DNA from 2 places in the Streptomyces sp. NPDC048288 genome. Region 2 is predicted to be linked to the other one. Evidence: riboswitches for the same ligand, from Rfam matches in the RefSeq annotation. Region 2 holds a riboswitch; the other holds the start of a gene.
What was found. Region 2 has a riboswitch for glycine ahead of gcvT (glycine cleavage system aminomethyltransferase GcvT). Riboswitches for the same ligand answer to the same signal wherever they lie in the genome.

Region 1: it holds a riboswitch for glycine, as region 2 does, so the genes downstream of both, gcvP (aminomethyl-transferring glycine dehydrogenase) here and gcvT (glycine cleavage system aminomethyltransferase GcvT) in region 2, are expected to answer to the same signal.

Annotation. Positions count from the first base shown of each region.
Region 1 is NZ_JBICZD010000012.1:320,395-325,413, forward strand. Features, by position in the region: gene gcvP (aminomethyl-transferring glycine dehydrogenase) at 1-2,496, opposite strand, end outside; glycine riboswitch at 2,672-2,766, opposite strand; gene ACGFZS_RS37660 (PRC-barrel domain-containing protein) at 2,881-3,261, shown strand; gene ACGFZS_RS37665 (DNA polymerase IV) at 3,411-4,781, opposite strand; gene ACGFZS_RS37670 (MerR family transcriptional regulator) at 4,892-5,019, opposite strand, start outside.
Region 2 is NZ_JBICZD010000009.1:332,622-337,640, forward strand. Features, by position in the region: gene ACGFZS_RS31610 (enhanced serine sensitivity protein SseB) at 1-777, opposite strand, end outside; gene ACGFZS_RS31615 (AAA family ATPase) at 845-1,528, opposite strand; glycine riboswitch at 1,685-1,782, shown strand; gene gcvT (glycine cleavage system aminomethyltransferase GcvT) at 1,948-3,075, shown strand; gene gcvH (glycine cleavage system protein GcvH) at 3,174-3,551, shown strand; gene glyA (serine hydroxymethyltransferase) at 3,566-4,828, shown strand; gene ACGFZS_RS31635 (L-serine ammonia-lyase) at 4,885-5,019, shown strand, end outside.

The DNA of each region.
Region 1 (5,019 bases), on a different contig from region 2:
GTCGACGCTCACCCCGGTCGCCTTGGTCAGCGGTCGCAGATCGATGATGCACTCGTGCGCAACCAGCCCGCCGGGCCCGGTGTAGAGCACGGGGAAGTGCGGCTCCAGCCGCTTGGCGACGTAGTTGGCGCTGAGTACGGCCACCTGCGTGGCCCGCTTCAGCCCCTCGCCGCCCATGAGCCGGACGTAGGCCCAGGAGATCGGCAGGATCCCGGCGGAGCCCCACGGCGCGGCCGAGATGGGTCCGACGCCCGTCTCCGGCCCGGCGGCGGGCTGCAGCGGGTGGTTCGGCAGGTACGGCGCCAGGTGCGCGCGCACCGCGACCGGACCGACGCCCGGACCGCCGCCGCCGTGCGGGATGCAGAACGTCTTGTGCAGGTTGAGGTGCGAGACGTCCCCGCCGAAGTGCCCCGGCTTGGCCAGTCCGACCAGCGCGTTGAGGTTGGCGCCGTCGACGTACACCTGGCCGCCGGCCTCGTGCACCTGGCCGCAGATGTCCGCGACGTGCTCCTCGAACACCCCGTGGGTGGACGGGTAGGTGATCATCAGCACCGCCAGCTCGTCCCGGTGCTGCTCGATCTTCGCCCGCAGGTCCTCGACGTCGATCTCGCCGTCCTCGGCGGTCCTCACGACGACGACCTTCATGCCCGCCATCACCGCGCTGGCGGCGTTGGTGCCATGGGCGGACGACGGAATCAGACACACGGTCCGCTGCGCGTCGCCGTTGGCGCGGTGGTACGCGCGTACGGCGAGCAGCCCGGCCAGCTCGCCCTGCGACCCGGCGTTGGGCTGCAGGGACACCTTGTCGTACCCGGTGACCTCGGCGAGCCGCTCCTCCAGCTCACGGATGAGCGTCAGATAGCCCTCGGCCTGCTCGGCGGGCGCGAAAGGGTGCAGCTGACCGAACTCGGGCCAGGTGACCGGCTCCATCTCGGTGGTCGCGTTGAGCTTCATGGTGCAGGAGCCGAGCGGGATCATGCCCCGGTCCAGGGCGTAGTCCCGGTCGGCGAGCCGACGCAGGTAGCGCAGCATCGCGGTCTCGGAGCGGTGCTGCTGGAAGACGGGGTGGGTGAGGTAGCCGTCGGTGCGCAGCAGCGCCTCCGGGAGCGTGTCCTCGGCGACCGCGTCCAGCGCCTCGACATCGCCCCCGACCCCGAACGCCGTCCACACGGCACCCAGCTGGGCGCGGGTGGTGGTCTCGTCGCAGGCCACGGAGACCTGGTCGGCGTCGACGAGCCGCAGGTTGACGCCGCCCGCACGGGCGGCGGCGACGATCTCGGCGGCCTTGCCGGGCACGCGCGCGGTGAGGGTGTCGAAGTAGGCGCCGTGCACGATCTCGACGCCGCCGGCCTTCAGCCCGGCAGCGAGGATCGTGGCGTACCGGTGGGTCCGCCCCGCGATCGCCCGCAGCCCCTCGGGCCCGTGGTAGACGGCGTACATACCGGCCATCACGGCGAGCAGCACCTGTGCGGTGCAGATGTTGCTGGTGGCCTTCTCCCGGCGGATGTGCTGCTCACGGGTCTGCAGCGCCAGCCGGTACGCCTTGTTCCCGTCCGCGTCCACGGACACGCCCACGAGCCGCCCGGGCAGGCTGCGGGCGAACTTCTCGCGGACCGCCATGTACCCGGCGTGCGGCCCGCCGAAGCCCATCGGCACGCCGAACCGCTGGGTCGTGCCGACGGCGATGTCGGCGCCCAGCTCGCCCGGCGAGGTCAGCAGGGTCAGCGCGAGCAGGTCGGCGGCGACGGTGACCAGGGCGCCCAGCCCGTGCGCCTGCTCGACGAGCGCCTTGATGTCGCGTACGGCCCCGGAGGCTCCCGGGTACTGGACGAGCACGCCGTTGATCTCCCGCGCGGCGAGGTCCGCGGGAATGCCGTCGGTGAGGTCGGCGACCACGACCTCCACGCCCGTCGGCTCCGCACGCGTCCGGATCACGGCGATGGTCTGCGGGAGGACGTCCGCGTCGATGACGAAGACGCCCTTCTTGTTCTTGCCCATGCGCAGCGACAGGGCCATGGCCTCGGCGGCGGCGGTGCCCTCGTCGAGCAGCGAGGCGCCGGAGGTGGGCAGCCCGGTGAGGTCGGCGACCACGGTCTGGAAGTTCAGCAGCGCTTCCAGGCGGCCCTGCGAGATTTCCGGCTGGTACGGCGTGTAGGCCGTGTACCAGGCGGGGTTCTCCATCACGTTGCGCAGGATGACGGGCGGCGTGAAGGTGCCGTAGTAGCCCAGTCCGATCATGGAGCCGAGCACCTGGTTGCGGTCGGCCAGCGAGCGCAGCTCGGCCAGTACCTCGGCCTCGGTGCGGGCGCCCGGCAGCTCCAGGCGGTCGGCGTTCTTGATCACGTCCGGCACGGCGGCGGCCGTCAGCTCGTCCAGCGAGCCGTACCCGACCTGCGCGAGCATCTTGGCCCGCGCCTCCTGGTCGGGCCCGATGTGACGCTGCTCGAACGGAATCCCCTGTTCGAGTTCGGAGAGCGAAGGGCGGTGGACGGTCATTGCGGAGGCCTCCTGGTCTGAAGCGACCTTCGAGGGGTACCCCGGCGCGGGTACCCCGACGGCCTCCCCCTCTGTCATCTCAACCTGAGAGCTTCACCGGGCGCCCTGCGGACTCCCGGCTTTCACCGTCGGTGAGAGCGAATGCGTCGGCATCCGCCCTGCTTTCCAGAGTGACCTCGTCCGTGCGGTACGTGAGCCTGAGAGATTCCGGGGAGGAGTTGCTCCTTCGGCGCCTCCGGGATGTCCGGAGGACTCTCCCGCACGGGGTCAGCAGCCGCTTGCCAGCCTACCAGCGAGGGCAACACCAGGGCCTTCGAGTGGCCGCCTCCTTGAATGTGCTCTTTTGTAGTGCTTACGGATGAGTTGCGACCAAGTGGAGGGCCCGTGGAGACCGACATCGATCCGCGCAACCTGATCGGCCGCAAGGCGTTCGACCGCAACGGCACGAAGATCGGCACGATCGACGAGGTGTACCTCGACGACGCGACGGGCGTGCCGGAGTGGGCGGCCATACGCACCGGCCTGTTCTCCCGGGACGCCTTCGTGCCCCTGGAGCCCAGCGAACTGGTCGAGGGCACCCTCCAGGTCCCCTTCGACCGCGCCCTGATCAAAGACGCCCCGGACTTCGGCGTCGGCCGCCACCTCTCCCCCGAACAGGAACTCCAGCTCTACCACCACTACGGCCTCGACACGACCACCCCACCCCCACCCCACCCCGACCACCACTTCGGCAAACTGGCAGGCACGGAGGACGCCGACGCGTAGGAGCAGACCAGCTGCGCGCACGCGTGCCGCGCTACCACCGGAACCCAGCTGCGGGCATGCGTGCCGCTAGGGGCGGCACGGGTGGGCGCAGCGGCACCCCGCGAGCGCGGGCGAGCGAAACCCCGGCCCCAGCCTCACCCCCACCCCGGTCACGCCCCGACCCCGTCCACGGGAACCCCCTCCCCTCCCGCCACCAACGGCAACGGCTCCGCAGGCTCCAGCGCGGGATCGTCGACCCGAAACGTCCGCACCCTCCCCGGCCCCACCGACGCCGGCGTCTCGAACCGCACCGTCACCCGCCCCAGCCCACTCCCCTGCACCCATCCGTGCCCGTACTCGGCATGCCGCACATCGTGCCCCGCGGGCCACCGCCGCTCGGCCGCCGCCTCCTGCTCGGCGACCGGCTCCGCGACGTCCTCCTCCAGCACCGGCTCCCCCGCCTCCCCGGCCGCCGCCTGCGCGAACAGGTCCTCCTGGGTGTAGTCGGCCAGCCCCGACACCCCCACCCCCAGCAACCGCACGCCCCCCGTCGTGTCCACCGAGTCCAGCAGCCGGGCGGCCGCCTCCCGCACCACCGCCGGATCGTCGGTGGGCCCCCGGAGCGTCTCGGACCGGGTCAGCGTCGAGAAGTCGTACCGCCGCACCTTCAGCACGATCGTCCGCCCGGAGAGCCCGGCCCCCCGCAGCCGCCGCACGCACCGGTCGGCCAGCCGCTGCACCTCGAGACCCACCCGCATCCGGTCATGGATGTCCACGTCGTACGTGTCCTCGACCGACACCGACTTGGTCTCCCGCTCGGCCACCACCGGCCGTTTGTCGTGCGCGAGCGCCATCGCGTACAGCGCGTGCCCGTGGGCCTTGCCCAGCAGCCGTACCAGCTCGTCCTCCCCCGCCTCGGCGATTTCCTCGACCGTGGTGATCCCGGCCCGCCGCAGATGGTCCCCCGTCGCCGGCCCCACCCCCGGCAGGGTCCGCACCGGCATCGGCCCCAGCATGGCCCGCTCGGTACCGGGCTCGATCAGCACCAGACCGTCCGGCTTGGCCTGCTCGGAGGCGATCTTCGCGAGCATCTTGGAGGCGGCGAGCCCGACGGACCCGGAGAGCCCCGTGACGGCCCGTATGTCCGCGCGCAGCCTCTCCCCCGCCAGGCGTGCCGACGCGGCGTCCGAGGCCGCCTCACCGGCCTCCAGGTCCACGAACGCCTCGTCCAGGCTCAAGGGCTCCACCAGCGGCGACAGCTCGCGCAGCAGCCCCATCACCTGCTCGCTGATCGACCGGTAGAGGGCGAAGCGCGGCACCAGATACGCGGCGTTCGGCGTCAGCCGCCGCGCCTGGGCCATGGGCATCGCGGAATGCACCCCGAACACCCGGGCCTCGTACGACGCGGTGGCCACCACACCGCGTGGTCCGAGCCCGCCCACGACCACGGCCTTCCCGCGCAGGCTCGGCTTGGATGCCTGCTCCACCGAGGCGAAGAAGGCATCCATGTCGAGATGCAGGATTGTGGGCGCGTTTCTCACATCTCCGATGCTGCACCACACCACTGACAATGCCCCGGCACGGACCCGTACCGGGGCATCACAAGGGGCTCAGAGGGCCCAGCGGGCTGAAGGGCCTTCGGGCCAGGCTTTCAGACCGCCCGGTTGCGCCGCCGGGCCAGCTCGTCCGCGGGGTTGTGCCCGACAAGTGTCTCGCCGGTGTCGACGCGCTCGCCGTGCAGCTGGGAGAGAGCGCTCTCCACGTCCCGCCACACCACGC
Region 2 (5,019 bases):
ATAGAAGGGGCGGACGTTCTCCCGCATCCAGTGGCCCACCGGGTCGTCGGCCACATCGAGCAGGACCAGGTTGACCGGCCATTTCACCGGTACTCGGCCCAGGGCTCTGCCCAGGGCCTCCAGCGGGAGCGCCCGCAGGTCGCCCTCCCACTGGGAGAGTTCGACGCCGATGAACATGGCGGGGTCGGCGGTCTCGACCGCGGCGAGGCAGCGGCGGGCCGTGGCGACCACGCCGATCGCCGCGAACTCCGCCGCCGCGGCGGACAGGAAGTCCATCGGGTCGTCCTGCCAGTCCGGCTCGAAGAGGCGGACCCGGCCGCCCGAGGCGGGGCCGTCCAGTTCGGTGCGCCGGGACCGGCACAGCTCCGCGACCGCCTCCGGCGGCAGCGGGAGGCCGACCACTCCCCCGGGGTTCACGGCCATGCCGACCTGCGGCGGCAGGCCGCGCGCGAACTCGACGGCGGGGGCGATGGTGTACGACAGATGGGAGCCGACGACCAGCCGGAACTGCTCCTCGGAGCTGAAGACCGGGACGTACACCTGGCCCTCGATCTCCGTGGTGGGCAGGTCAAGCGCGCCGCTGTGCGGGCCGCCGCCCTCCGGCAGCGGGATCCAGAGGAAACTGCGGCTCAGTACCTCGATGAGCCGCGCCGCCGCGGCGGGTACGCCGAGGGAGGCCGACAGCACCTCCTCCAGTTCGTTGCCGGGCCAACCGCCGTGCGGGTGGGGGTGTGCCTGTGCCGGGAAGTCCGCGGGAATGTCCGCCGGGAAGTCCATCTCACTACCGCCTGCTGGAAACCACTGCTGAGGCTGGAAAGGCTAGCGGGTGGCGCCGACAAGTCCATCAGTCCGCCCGGCGCGCGAAGGCGATCCGGTGCAGCACGTCCGCCGCGTCCCGGTCGAGCAGCACCGCCGAGCCGACCCCCTCGGGCAGCTTCCCCTTCTCCGCCGCGCGCAGCAGCCGGCCGGCCGCCCGGCGGTGGCGCAGGAAGGCGTACCGGGAGACGCCCCGGCCGCGCTCGCGCTGGCCGTCCAGGGCCAGGCCGGGTGTGACGTCCAGGAGGAGCAGGTGCAGGGTGCCGCCGCGGCGGCGGGCCTCGCGGGCCAGCCAGTCGCGCACCCAGGCCTGGGTGCCGCAGTCGTGCACCACGACGCCCTCGCCGGTGCGCAGGGCGCTGCGCAGTCCGGCGTAGTGGGCGAGCCGGACCAGCGGGCGGTAGACGGCGTAGGGCAGCAGGCGGGCCAGGCGGGCGTCCCAGCGGTCGCGGGTGTCCTGGGAGTCGATGCGTATGCCCTGGACGGTGCGGTGCATCAGGGTGGACTTGCCGCTGCCCGGCAGCCCGGTGACCACGACCAGGTCACGGGGGCCGAAGAGCAGGCCGTGCGGGCTGTGGCCGGCGCGGTCGCGCAGGTCGCGGACGACCCGGGCGGGGCGCTCGTCGCACCGCTCGCGGGCCGGGGCCGCCGGCTGGCCCGGCAGGGCGAGCCCTGTCGTCGTCGCGTATGCCGTGGTCCTTGTCACCGTGATCGTCCTCCCCGGGGGTTCAGGAAAGGTTCTCCCCACTTAATGTAAAGAGAAGGTAATGCACGGTCTCTCGCGGTTCCGTTCGCGTCCGGCCACAGCCCCGTTACAAAGCTCCGCCCGGCATGCAATGATGTGGCCGCCAACTGCATACCGGCCGTTTGAATCCGCGCGGGAGAGTCCCCAGCAGTCTTCACTGGGGCGCCGAAGGAGCAAGTCCCTCCCTTGAATCTCTCAGGCCCCGTTACCGCGCGGGCGAGGCACATCTGAAAAGCGGGCCGCCGTGCCGGTGGTCCCACCCAAGGTGCAAGCCGTGATCACGAAGGTGGTCAGGGCGAACCTCTCAGGTTCCGATGACAGATGGGGAGGACAGCCCCGCCTGTCATGCCCTGGAACCCCCGGGACCTTTGGGAGACGAACGACCGATGAGCAGTACCGATTCCGCTGGACCGCGCCGTACCGCGCTCGATGCCCTGCACCGCTCGCTGGGCGCGACCATGACCGACTTCGCCGGCTGGGACATGCCTCTGCGCTACGGCTCCGAACGCGACGAGCATGTCGCGGTGCGGACCCGGGCCGGGCTCTTCGACCTCTCCCACATGGGCGAGATCACCGTGACCGGCCCGGAGGCGGCCGGTCTGCTGAACCACGCCCTGGTCGGGAACATCGCCTCGGTCGGCGTGGGCCGGGCCCGCTACACCATGATCTGCCGGGCCGACGGCGGCATCCTGGACGACCTGATCGTCTACCGGCTGGCCGAGAGCGAGTACCTGGTCGTCGCCAACGCCTCCAACGCCCAGGTCGTCCTGGACGCGCTCGTCGAGCGCTCCGCCGGGTTCGACGCCGAGGTGCGGGACGACCGCGACGCGTACGCGCTGATCGCCGTCCAGGGCCCGGAGTCCCCCGGGATCCTGAAGGCGCTGACCGACGCCGACCTGGACGGCCTGAAGTACTACGCCGGGCTGCCCGGCACCGTCGCCGGGGTCCCGGCGCTGATCGCCCGCACCGGCTACACCGGCGAGGACGGCTTCGAGCTGTTCGTGAAGCCGGAGCACGCCGTGGCGCTGTGGCAGGCGCTGACCGAGGCCGGCGAGGGCGTCGGCCTGGTGCCCTGCGGGCTGTCCTGCCGGGACACCCTGCGCCTGGAGGCGGGCATGCCGCTGTACGGGCACGAGCTGACCACCGGCCTGACCCCCTTCGACGCCGGGCTCGGCCGGGTGGTGAAGTTCGAGAAGGAGGGCGACTTCGTCGGGCGCGAGGCGCTCGCCGCGGCGGCGGCCCGGTCCGAGGCGACCCCGCCGCGGGTCCTGGTCGGCCTGGTCGCCGAGGGCCGCCGGATCCCGCGCGCCGGATTCGCCGTGGTCGCCGGCGGCGAGGTGATCGGCGAGGTCACCTCGGGTGCCCCCTCCCCGACCCTCGGCCGGCCGATCGCCATGGCCTACGTCGACGCGGCGCACGCGGCGCCCGGCACGGCCGGCGTCGGCGTGGACATCCGGGGCAGCCACGAGCCGTACGAGGTCGTGGCCCTGCCCTTCTACAAGCGCCAGAAGTAGCCACCGGGCGTGACCCTGCGCACATCGCCGCTGGTCACGCACGCCTCCAGCAGTCCCCCCTTCACCAGCACTCCCCCGCGTACAGGAGAATTCAGGCCATGAGCAACCCCCAGCAGCTGCGTTACAGCAAGGAGCACGAGTGGCTGTCGGCCGCCGAGGACGGCGTGGCGACGGTCGGCATCACGGAGCACGCGGCCAACGCGCTCGGTGACGTCGTCTTCGTCCAGCTCCCGGAGGTCGGCGCCACGGTGACCGCGGGCGAGTCCTGCGGCGAGCTGGAGTCGACCAAGTCGGTCTCCGACCTGTACTCGCCGGTCGACGGCGAGATCACCGCGGTCAACGAGGACGTCGTGGAGGACCCCTCCCTGGTCAACTCGGCCCCCTTCGAGGGCGGCTGGCTGTTCAAGGTGCGCGTCACGGGTGAGCCGGCCGAGCTGCTCTCCGCCGACGAGTACACCGCCTTCACCGCCGGCTGAGGAGTCGTAGAGGTATGTCCGTCCTGAACACGTCCCTGCACGAGCTCGACCCGGAGGTCGCCGCCGCGGTCGACGCCGAGCTGGTGCGCCAGCAGTCCACCCTGGAGATGATCGCCTCGGAGAACTTCGCTCCGGTCGCGGTCATGGAGGCCCAGGGTTCGGTCCTCACCAACAAGTACGCCGAGGGCTACCCGGGCCGCCGCTACTACGGCGGCTGCGAGCACGTCGACGTCACCGAGCAGATCGCCATCGACCGGGTGAAGGAGCTGTTCGGCGCCGAGTACGCCAACGTGCAGCCGCACTCCGGTGCCTCCGCCAACCAGGCGGCCCTGTTCGCGCTGGCCCAGCCCGGCGACACCATCCTGGGCCTGGACCTCGCCCACGGCGGCCACCTGACCCACGGCATGCGGCTGAACTTCTCCGGCAAGCAGTTCGACGTGGTGGCCTACCACGTCGACGACTCCGGTCTGGTCGACATGGCCGAGGTCGAGCGGCTCGCCAAGGAGCACCGCCCGAAGGTGATCATCGCGGGGTGGAGCGCCTACCCGCGGCAGCTGGACTTCGCCGAGTTCCGGCGGATCGCCGACGAGGTCGAGGCGTACCTCTGGGTCGACATGGCGCACTTCGCCGGCCTGGTCGCGGCGGGCCTGCACCCGAACCCGGTCCCCTACGCCGACGTCGTCACCTCCACCACCCACAAGACCCTCGGCGGCCCCCGCGGCGGCATCATCCTCGCGAAGCAGGCCTTCGCGAAGAAGCTGAACTCGTCCGTCTTCCCGGGCTTCCAGGGCGGTCCCCTGGAGCACGTGATCGCGGCGAAGGCGGTCTCCTTCAAGGTCGCCGCCTCGGCGGACTTCAAGGAGCGCCAGCGTCGTACGGTGGAGGGTGCGCGGATCCTGGCGGAGCGGCTCACCGCCGCCGACGCCCGCGAGGCCGGCGTGAACGTCCTGTCCGGCGGCACGGACGTGCACCTGATCCTCGTCGACCTGCGCGCGTCCGAGCTGGACGGCCAGCAGGCCGAGGACCGCCTCCACGAGGTCGGCATCACGGTCAACCGCAACGCCGTCCCCAACGACCCGCGGCCCCCGATGGTCACCTCGGGTCTGCGGATCGGCACCCCGGCGCTGGCCACCCGCGGCTTCACGGCCGAGGACTTCGCCGAGGTCGCGGACGTGATCGCCGAGACCCTGAAGCCGTCCTACGACGCGGCGGCCCTGAAGGCCCGAGTCGAGGCCCTCACCGCGAAGCACCCGCTTTACCCCGGTCTGAACAAGTAGTTCCCTGGTGGGGGCGCCCGACGGCGTGCGCCCCCGCCCTTTTCCAAGGAGTGCCCGTGGCCATCTCGGTCTTCGACCTGTTCTCGATCGGCATCGGCCCGTCGAGCTCGCACACCGTCGGCCCGATGCGCGCGGCCCGGATGTTCGCCCGCCGGCTGCGCAACGAGGGGCTCCTGGAGTCGGTCGCCTCG